DNA from 3 places in the Pseudarthrobacter sp. LMD1-1-1.1 genome. Region 2 is predicted to be linked to each of the others. Evidence: riboswitches for the same ligand, from Rfam matches in the RefSeq annotation. Region 2 holds a riboswitch; each other region holds the start of a gene.
What was found. A riboswitch is a leader RNA that binds a small molecule or an ion and turns the genes downstream of it on or off. The one in region 2 is predicted to bind cyclic di-AMP.
Positions count from the first base shown of each region.

Region 1: linked by a shared signal. The riboswitch ahead of MRBLMD1_RS21345 (M23 family metallopeptidase) and the one ahead of MRBLMD1_RS19605 (C40 family peptidase) in region 2 are both predicted to bind cyclic di-AMP.
Region 3: linked by a shared signal. The riboswitch ahead of MRBLMD1_RS10185 (hypothetical protein) and the one ahead of MRBLMD1_RS19605 (C40 family peptidase) in region 2 are both predicted to bind cyclic di-AMP.

Region 1 covers NZ_JBEGHP010000027.1:62,641-65,905, reverse strand. The annotation lists gene MRBLMD1_RS21350 (C40 family peptidase) at 156-836, opposite strand; cyclic di-AMP (ydaO/yuaA leader) riboswitch at 907-1,086, opposite strand; gene MRBLMD1_RS21345 (M23 family metallopeptidase) at 1,215-2,036, opposite strand; cyclic di-AMP (ydaO/yuaA leader) riboswitch at 2,047-2,258, opposite strand; gene MRBLMD1_RS21340 (metal-dependent transcriptional regulator) at 2,396-3,097, opposite strand.
Region 2 covers NZ_JBEGHP010000025.1:189,455-192,719, reverse strand. The annotation lists gene MRBLMD1_RS19615 (TraR/DksA family transcriptional regulator) at 1-56, opposite strand, end outside; gene MRBLMD1_RS19610 (coiled-coil domain-containing protein) at 78-1,433, opposite strand; cyclic di-AMP (ydaO/yuaA leader) riboswitch at 1,686-1,857, shown strand; gene MRBLMD1_RS19605 (C40 family peptidase) at 1,861-2,706, shown strand; gene MRBLMD1_RS19600 (protein adenylyltransferase SelO) at 2,815-3,265, opposite strand, start outside.
Region 3 covers NZ_JBEGHP010000012.1:974,135-977,399, reverse strand. The annotation lists gene MRBLMD1_RS10190 (ArnT family glycosyltransferase) at 1-1,285, shown strand, start outside; cyclic di-AMP (ydaO/yuaA leader) riboswitch at 1,520-1,681, shown strand; gene MRBLMD1_RS10185 (hypothetical protein) at 1,687-2,406, shown strand; gene MRBLMD1_RS10180 (glyoxalase superfamily protein) at 2,625-3,074, opposite strand; gene upp (uracil phosphoribosyltransferase) at 3,119-3,265, opposite strand, start outside.

The DNA of each region.
Region 1 (3,265 bases), on a different contig from region 2:
CTTTCGTTTTTCCTTCGAACCGCGTGTAGGCAGGCAAAGGGAAGCTGGATGCGCCGGCATCTTGGGGGTACGCCGGCGCATCCCGAACGGGGATGTGGTTTCTAGCGAAAAAGCTTTGGGCAAAGAAATAGCCCTTGGAGCGTGAAGCCCAAGAACTACTTGTTGAGGTGGTAGTACGACGAGGTACCGGTGGCTGCAGGCGAGTGGAGCAGCGTGCCCTGGGAAGGGTTGAGTGCGCTGACCATCATGCCGTTGCCGACGTAGATGCCCACGTGCGCGCCACCGTTCTGGACCACAAGGTCGCCCGGCTGCGGGGTGGAGGTGGGGGTCATGATGTTCCACGCGTTGGTGCGGGGGATGCTGATGCCGGCCTGGGCGTAGACCCACTGGACGAACCCGGAGCAGTCCCAGCCGGTGACGGGGCTGGTGCCGCCCCAGACGTAGGAGTGGCCAATGCCGGTGTAGGCGATTGCTGCAATACCGGAGGTTGCGGCGGAGACAGTCTCGGCAGCCTTGGCGGCAGGGGCAGCGTCCTGGCCTGCAGTGGCAGCGGCGTCGCGCACGGCCGGTGCGGTGGACTGGGGACGCACCGCTTCCACCTTTGGAGCTGCGGTGGTCTTGACGGCGGGACGCTCGAAGGAAACCGTAGCCGTGGGGGCGGCGGTGACGGCGAGGGCCGTTTGGGCCGAACCGGACTCGGTGGATGCGGAGACACCGGCGGTGGTGTCAGCTGCGGTGGCGGGCAGGCCCATGCTCAGGATAAGGCCCGATGCGGCTGCCACAACGGCAGCCTGGCGGCCTACGGTCCCGGCATTTGCACTGACGGCCTTGGACACGGCGTCCAGGGGGTTGGTGCGAACCGTTTGCGCACGGTGGCGCGCAGAATGATGGCGTGAAGACACGAAGGTAGCCTCTCCCAATGCCTGCGAGGTGAGCTGTCGGATTCGGATGGGAGTCACCCGGCCACTCTGCTTCCTGGGAAGCTCATGACTTAACCCCAAGGCCTTCAGGAAATGAAGGCCAAAATTGGTTCCCCCGCCCCTGCCAGACGATGAAATGCGAACGGACCTTGAGCGGTGGCAGAGTTAGGCAATCCACTCAAGAGCGTCAACTTCGGAAAAGTTGACGCGAGTTAGACGGTACAGCAGTTTTGTTTCAATGTCACATTCAGGTCACGGCAGGTCACTGCGATCTGAGAGTGCACACTCATTCGGTTACAGCCAGCCCATGGGATCGACCACTTCGCCGTTGACCTGGACCTCAAAGTGCAGGTGGCAGCCGGTGGAGGCGCCCGTGGTGCCGCTGAGCGCCACGACCTCGCCGCGGGAGACGGTCTGTCCGACCTTGACGTTGAACGACGACAGGTGGTTGTAGGTGGTCTCCAGCCCATTGCCGTGATCGATGACCACCCGGTTCCCACCGCCGTACTGGTGCCAGCCTGCGAAGGTCACGGTGCCGGTTGCGGCCGCCAGGACGGACGTTCCGCACTGCGCCACGAAGTCCTGGCCGCGGTGGAAGTCTCCGGAGCCGCCGGTGATGGGGCTCACCCGGTAGCCAAAGGGCGACGCGGTGGTGAGGGATGCCAGCGGTGCGGCCAGGGTGCCGGCCGAGGCTGCCCGGGTGACGGAGCCGGCGGACTGGGCGCTCAGGAGCTGCTTCAGCTTCCCGTCGGGGTCGGCCTGGGTCACCACTGCCGAGCGGCTGAAGTCGATCTGGGCGCCGATATCAGCGGAAATCTGGGGCTGCGGACTGACGGCGGAAGCTGCCAGTGGCGCGTTGCCGGCGGCATCGGTGGCCATGACGGGGCTGGTGGCGGGCACCGTGACCGTCAGCACCAGACCGGTGGCGGCCAGGGCGATTCCGGCTTTCTGGCCGATGCCGCTGGCGGCGGCAAACTCCGTCACCTGCCGGAACGGACCCCGGCGGCGGCGCGCGTCACGATGCAGATCGCGGGGGCGCTCCGCTGCGACATCTTCGACAACCCGCGGTGCCGAAGGGGGGCCTGCCGCGCGGCGGCGGCCCCGGGAGGTCTGCATGGTCAAGAAGGGTTCCTCTCTGGAAAAGCCTGCGGAGTTAGCTGTCGGATTCGGGTCAGAGAGATCAAAGACCCGGCCCGCCATGGGCAAGCTTCTGCACAGGGGTATTCCCGGAAGAATCCTTCACTGGAGAGGCTTGCTGCTGACGGACTTCACCCCAAGGCAGTCCCCCGCTGCCAATTGTGGTTCCCCCGCCTCTGCCAGTAACGACTCATGCACCCGATCCGCTGGCAGAGCTCGGCTCCGGATCGGGTAACGCTTAAGTATCAACGATTGGTTCCACTATAGGGCCTTAAGACCCTAGGTAACAATTCCGTTATCTTTGCGTGGAAGCGCTTCGCTGGGGTATGAGGAGCGGCTCAGGGCTGGGTGACGGCGACGAAAACATGAGCGGCAACCTCGGGCGGCAGCTCCAGTGCCCCTTCGATTCCGGACACCCGCACGGAGATGTAATCTCCCACGCGTTCCAGTGCAACGGCGGCGCCGGGCCGGATCCCGCCTTCGTCCAGCTGCGCCAGCAGTTCGGGCTCCACCTGGATGGGTTCGGCCAGCCGGCTGATGGTCACGGCAGAGGCGGGGCCGTAGCCCTTCATGGCCTCCACCAGGCTGATGACCGTGTCGGCAAAGCCGGTGGCCGGCTGTCCGCCCAGGGCGGCGAGGCCGGGGATCGGGTTGCCGTAGGGCGATTCGGTGGGGTGGTCCAGCATCTCGTAGATGCGCCGCTCAACGCGCTCGCTCATGACGTGTTCCCAGCGGCAGGCTTCGTCGTGCACGTAGGCCCAGTCCAAACCGATGACGTCAGCCAGCAGTCGTTCGGCCAGCCGGTGCTTGCGCATGACCTCGGTGGCCCGCTTGCGGCCCGTGTCCGTGAGTTCCAGGTGCCTGTCTCCGGAAACGACGACGAGTCCGTCGCGTTCCATCCTGCCGATGGTCTGGGACACCGTGGGGCCGGAGTGGCGCAGACGCTCGGCGATACGGGCCCGAAGGGCAACGATGTTTTCTTCCTCAAGCTCCAGGATGGTCCTGAGGTACATCTCCGTAGTGTCGATCAGATCCGTCATCCAGCTCAGCTCCTCGAGCGCAGTACCTTGCGTTGTCCCACCGTACCGCTCTGTTCCCGCGAGGTAGTCCGGGGCTAGCTTAGCCTATTTTGACTTTGTCCGAATAGCTGGCTCCTGCGCAGCCACGCCTGGACAGGACCGTCTCATTGTCTGGACTTTGCCCCCTCC
Region 2 (3,265 bases):
AGGCGCCGCGCCCGCTCCTCTTCGAGCAGCGCACGGAACCGTTCGAAATCTGGCATGGTGACAGCCTAACGCGTCAGTCAGTACCAGTTCAGGGATACGGAGTGGTTCCAGGCCGCGCACGGGGAACCGTAGCGGTCGCGGATGTAGCCCAGGCCCCATTCGATCTGGGTGCGGTAGCTGGTGAGCCAGTCACCGCCGGCGCTGGCGTACTTCCCCGGGGGCAGGGCCTGCGGAATCCCATAGGCTCCGGAATAGGCATTGGTGGCGGTGGTCAGCCAGTTGGACTCCTTGGTCCACAGCTGGGCCAGGCACAGGAACTGGTCCTGGCCCCACCCGTAGGCGGGCAGGCGTCCGGACGCGTAGCTTTTGGCCCCGGCGGGGTCGTTCACCGCACCGCCGGGAACAGAAGGCACGACGACGGCGGGAGGGCTTGGCGGGGCCGGTGCCGGGTCTTCCGGAGCGGGAGGGCCGGGGTTGCTGACGCCGGGATTGCTGACGGCGCCGGGGGCTGGACCGGGTTGTGCCGGATTGGCCTGGCCAGGGTCGGCAGCGGGTGCGGGCGCCTTTGGCTGCCGGGCTGCCACTGCGGCCGCCCTGGCTGCAGCCTCCGCCTGCCCGCGGGCCTGCTCCTCAGCGGCGGCACGTTTGGCCGCCTGGGCCGCCTCGTAGGCGGCCAGTGCGGCCTGGCCCTGGCGGTACTCACCCTCCATGGCCGCCGTCGTACCTTTCAGGGTGGCGAGCTGGGCGGTCAGCTCGCTGCCGTGCCACTGCTCCTCTGCGACGCGCCGGGCCAGCGAATCCTGGGCGGAACGTGCGGCGTCCAGTTTTGCTTTCGCTTCCCCGGACAGGCGTTCCCGCTCGCTCCTGGCGGCTTTTTCCTGTTCGGTGAGGGCGGTGGCCGTCTTTTCGGCGGCGGCAGCATTGGCGACCAGGGTGGCAGTCTTGTCGCCCACGAGCTTGACCAGGTTGAGCCCCTGGACGCTGTTGGTTTCCAGGGCGTCCAGCGCGACGAAGAATCCTGCATTGGTACCGCCGGTCTTGTAGGACTGGACGGCCAGGGCACCGATGTCCTTCCGGTGCCGGGCCAGCTCCGCGTTGGCACGGGCGGCGTGGGCGGACAGGGTATCCAGGCGGGAGGTGGCTGCCTGCAGCGCGGCGTCTGCGGCGGCGTAGTCGGCGGCCGAGCGCACGGCCATCCCGCCTGCTGCCTCCGAATCCGCCTCAAGGTCCGTCAGGAGTCCATTAATGGTGGCGATTTCTGCGGCTTTTGCCGCTTCGGACGATTTCGCCTCCTGCACGTCCGCCCAGGAGGGATACCCGCCGGGCGGTGGCGGCTCGTCGGCCGCCGCCGGCAGCATGGTGCCTGCGGCCAGGGCAAGGGCCAGGAGGCCTCCCTGCCAAGGGAGCCTCGCGATGGTCACGAACAGGGGCATAGTCCGGAAGCTTACCGCCGGATTCCCGCGCAACGCAGGCTGCTGTTTCCACATTGTTACCGTGCTCAACAGGAAAAGTATCAGCAGAGGTCCGCCCAGGAACGCCCTGGAATGTCCAGACGTTTGCGCAATGCGAGAGAAGAACATCGTATGTTATCCAAATGTGACAATTGCGATGCACCTGGGTTATGGTCGACTGGTGTCCCTCTCAGACGGGACATTCCCGTCAGCATGCCGAGCCCTGCCGCTGATCATGGGATCCAACCGCTCCAGTTGGCAGGGACGGGGGAACCAAGTTTCCACGGCCATATTGTGGCCTAGGGGTTAAGTCGAATGCGCTTCCGCCTACCGCGGAGCCGCTTTCGGCCGGGTATCTCCAGCCCGAACCCGACAGCTCACCCCGCAGGCATGGGAGAGGCGATCAACCGTGTCAAAAAATTCCATTTCAGCCCGTCACCGCGCGACTCCGGCCCGCTCCATTGTGCTCGAGGGCCTCGCCGTAACAGCAAAATCCCAGGCCCGCTCGCTGGGCCGCCCGGCGCTCGCCGTTGCTGCAGCGTCCGGCATTGCCTTCGGAGTCGGCGCCCCGGCCCATGCAGGTGTATCCGGCCCGGACACCACTGAGCAGACCGGCGTCCAGGCCACCTCGGCACCCGCTGCCCCGGCCGCAGCCCCCGCTGCAGCAGCAGGCAACGTCCACACCGTCGTTTCCGGCGACACCCTTGGCGCCATCGCTTCAGCCTACGGCGTCAGCCTCAATGACGTGCTGTCCGCCAACGGCCTGGGACTGTCCTCGATCATCTACCCGGGCGACCAGATCCAGATTCCGGGCGCAGGCTACACCGCAGCCCCGGCGCCGGCCCCTGCAGCAGCACCCGTGCAGGCCGCAGCCGCCACCGCTCCGGCGAACACCGGCATGAACATGTCTTACGCCTCGGCAACCCCCGTGGCATCAACCACCGGCACCGGCACCGGCGCAGCGATCCTCGCCTCGGCCTACGGCCAGCTGGGCGTCAAGCAGGATTGCACCGCCATGGTCGAGAAGGCGCTGCGTTCCGTCGGCAAGTCCGTGGGCGACCTGGCCCCCACCCAGTTCTTCCAGTACGGCACCGTTGTAGGCGCTCCCGCCCCCGGCGACCTGATCATCACCTCCGGCCACGTGGGCGTTTACGCAGGCAACGGCCAGGTTGTCAGCGGCGGCGTCAACGGCTTCGACACGCAGGTGCACTCCATCAGCTGGCTCGGCGGCTACTCCGCTGTGCGCGTAGCCTAGTCTTCGCACTGTCCGGTGCCCTTGGCGGCCCCGGACGAAGCAGGAGGGTGGCAGCCGGGAATACCGGTTGCCACCCTCCTGTCGTTTTGCCCCCGCGGCCCGCTGCGGTCAGGTGCCGCAGAAGGTCATGTAGCTGCCGAAGTCGTCGGGCGCCCCCTGCAGGTAGCGTTCCAGGCCGGGCCGCTCGGTGAAGGGGTCGCTGACCGCCTTCAGCAGTTGCTGCAGTGGAGCCAGGTTTCCGGCGGTGGCAGCGGACAGCGCCTCTTCCACCAGGTGGTTCCGCGGAATGTAGGCCGGGTTCACGCTGTCCATCAGCTCCGGGTCAGGTTGCAGCGCCTGCCACCGGTCCAGCCAGGCATCGAGGGCGGCCAGGTCGAGGACCATGCCGCGCACGGGACGAAGGTCCCCGCGGGCCGCTTTGCCCAGGTTGCGGAAGAACAGGGTGTAGTCCACGGGTCCGTCCTTAAGAAGGTCGAGGACATCATCCACCAGGGCCCCGGCGCCGTTTTCATCGACGCTGTCCAGTCCCAGCTTGGCCGTCATCCCGCGGGTCCATGCC
Region 3 (3,265 bases), on a different contig from region 2:
GACGCCGGCCGGCATGCGGCCCTACATCGGCGGTTCGCAGGACAACTCCATCCTGGAGCTGACCCTCGGCTACAACGGACTGGGCAGGCTGACGGGCGACGAAACGGGCAGCGTGGGCGGCGGCAACGGCTGGGGCGTTCCCGGCCTGTTCCGGATGTTCAACAACGAGTTCGGTGGCCAGATCGCCTGGCTGCTGCCCTCCGCCCTGATCCTTGCGGCCGGCCTGCTGTGGGTCGGCCGGCGGGCACCGCGGACGGATCCGGTGCGCGCGTCCGTGCTGGTCTGGGGCTCCTGGGTGCTGGTGACCGGCCTGGTGTTCAGCTTCATGGCGGGCATCATCCACCCCTACTACGCCGTGGCGCTGGCGCCGGGCATCGCCGGGCTGACCGGCCTGGGCGCAGTCCTGCTGTGGCAGCACAGGCAGCAGGCGGCCGCCGCAATCGTGCTCGCGGCCGCAGTGGCCGCGGCAGCCCTGACGGCGTTCTCCCTGCTCGGCACCACCTCGGCCTACGGCCCCTGGCTGCGCTGGGTGGTCCTTGCAGGCGGGCTGGCCGGGGCAGCAGGAGCGGGCTTCAGCAAGTTCCTGGGCATGCGTTCGGTGCAGCGGGCGACGGCGGCCCTGGCCATCACGGCGTCGCTCGCCGGACCGCTGGCCTACTCCATCTCCACGGCGTCCACAGCGCACAGCGGGGCAATCGTCAGTGCCGGCCCCACGGCCGGCTTCGGCGCTGGGCCGGGCGGTGCTCCCGCCGGCGTCCGGAACAGCCGGAACGGGTCCGGCCCGAACAGCACCGGCGGTTCAAGTATTGCGGGGCAAAGCAACACAAACCCGGGCAGTACGGCACAAGGCAATACGGGGCAGGGCTTCCGGCAGCCGAACGCCCAGGGCGGCACGGGCTTCGCGGGTGGCCGCGGGGGTGGCGTGGGTGGCCTCCTGGGTGCGCCCACGCCGTCGGCTGACCTGGTCGCCGCGCTCAAGAGCAGCGCCTCAAGCTACACCTGGGCCGCGGCCGTGGTGGGCTCCAACAACGCCGCGGGTTACCAACTGGCAACGGAACTGCCGGTCATGGCGGTGGGCGGCTTCAACGGCACCGACCCCTCCCCCACGTTGGCGCAGTTCCAGGACCTGGTAGCCCGGGGAGAGATCCATTACTTTATCGGTGGCGGAGCCATGCGCTCCACCACCGGTTCGGACGCTGCCACCCGGATCGCGGAGTGGGTGGCAGCCAATTTCACGTCGCAGATCGTTGGCGGCACTACGGTCTACGAACTGACCGGCCACTAGCGGAGGACGCCCCGGGGACCCGGCCGAATGATGCTCTGGCACGCGAGTGCCCGGGGTGAAGGGTGCCCGGGGCCCGGGCAGTCCATTACGGAGATACTCCCTCCGCAGTCACACAACCCGACGCGCTGCCAGCCGTGACTTCCGTTACCTAAATGTGACTTTCACTTAATCTTCCTGTACCGTCGATTGGGTGCGGTCCCCGTTCGGGCCGCATATCCCGGGTTGACGCCAAGCTCTGCCGCTTCCCCGGATTTCCGATTGAGCAACGGCAGAGGCGGGGGACCCACCGTCCCGGGCAATGAATGCCCTTGGGGTTAAGCCAGTACGTGATTTTTCCGTACGGCCGGATGCCCTCATCCGAACCCGACAGCTAACTCCGCAGGTGTGAGAGGCGATCAATCATGTCCAAAAACACGGCAGAAGCACGCCTGCATGCCAAGGCTAAACATAAGGCCACGCAGCAGGCAAAGAAAAAAACCCTCGGCCGCAGGGCCGGAATCCTCGCAGTATCCTGCGCGGTTCTGGTTGGGGTCGGCGCAGCCGGCCAGGCCACCAGCAGCATGGCCCCGGTGTCATCGACCCAGGCAACCCAGGCAGCGTCCGATGCCCAGATGAGCATCGAGAAGAGCGAGATCCGCTCCAACCCGGTGGAGAGCCCCGCTCCCGCCGCAATCGCAGTGGCGCCGCAGGCGGCGGAGCCCGCTCCCGCGGCCCCGGCACCCGCCGCCCCCGCGCCGGCCGCGCCAGCGCCTGCACCGGCACCTGCACCCGAGCCCGCCCCGGCTCCTGAGCCGGCACCCGCCGTCGCGGTCAACGACCCCGCCGGCGCCCAGGCTTACGCCGCCGGCCAGCTGGCAACTTTCGGCTGGGGACCGGACCAGATGCAGTGCCTGCAGACCCTGTGGACCAAGGAATCGGACTGGACCACCACGGCCACCAATCCCAGCAGTGGCGCGTACGGCATCGTCCAGTCCCTGCCCGCGGAGAAGATGGCCAGCTCCGGCGCGGACTACCTCACCAACTACCGCACCCAGATCAACTGGGGCTTGGATTACATCAAGAAGAGCTACCAGTCCCCCTGCGGCGCACTGAACTTCCATTTGGCGCACAACTGGTACTAGGCACCGCTCCCCTGCGGCTGCGCGTCGAAGGACCACCCTCCGCGGAGCCTGCCCTGCATTGACCGCGGCCGACGGCGCGTCCCGGCTCCCCGCCGTCGTACGCCTTGGGCAGGGGCACAGCAGGGAATTGCAGCATCACCACTGCCCGCATCCAAACGGATGCGGGCAGTGGTGTTTTAACCCCAGGCTGTCTTAACCCCGGGTTGAGCTGCAGTGGCCTATGGTGCGGACGTTAGGGTCGCGGTGGTTGGGGTTGCGGAGCCTGTGATTGCGGTGCTTTCGGTTGCGTCCGGCCCGGCGTTCCGCCACGGGATGTACTGGACGGACCACTTGTTGCCGTCCGGATCGGCGAAGTACACGAAGTGGCCCCACGGCAGCACTTCGATATCACTGACGTCCACTCCGTTGTTCTTCAGGTGGTCGCGTGCGGCCTGGATGTCGTCCACCACCAGCTGCAGGTTTGACCCCGTGCCCGGAGGTGCGTCCACCAGCCCCTCCCCCAAACAGATGGAGCAGGCGGATCCGGGCGGCGTCAGCTGCACAAAGCGGATGTCGTCCGAAGGCCGCTCGTCATAGTCGGCGTTGAAGCCCACCCTGTTGACGTAGAAATCCTTGGCGCGGTCGACGTCGGACACGGGGACAAAGACAAGTTCGAGTTTCCAGTCCATCCGCACAGGCTAGCGGCGGTGATCCTGCCGGAAAAGGGGGAAGGCTACCCTGCGATGCCGTACAGGCGGTCGCCTGCATCACCCAGGCCGGGAACGATGTAGGACTTCTCATTGAGCTTCTCGTCGATGGAGGCCAGGACGATGTGCACGTTTGCGTCGCCCAGTTCCTCCTCCAGCTTGGCCAGGCCCTC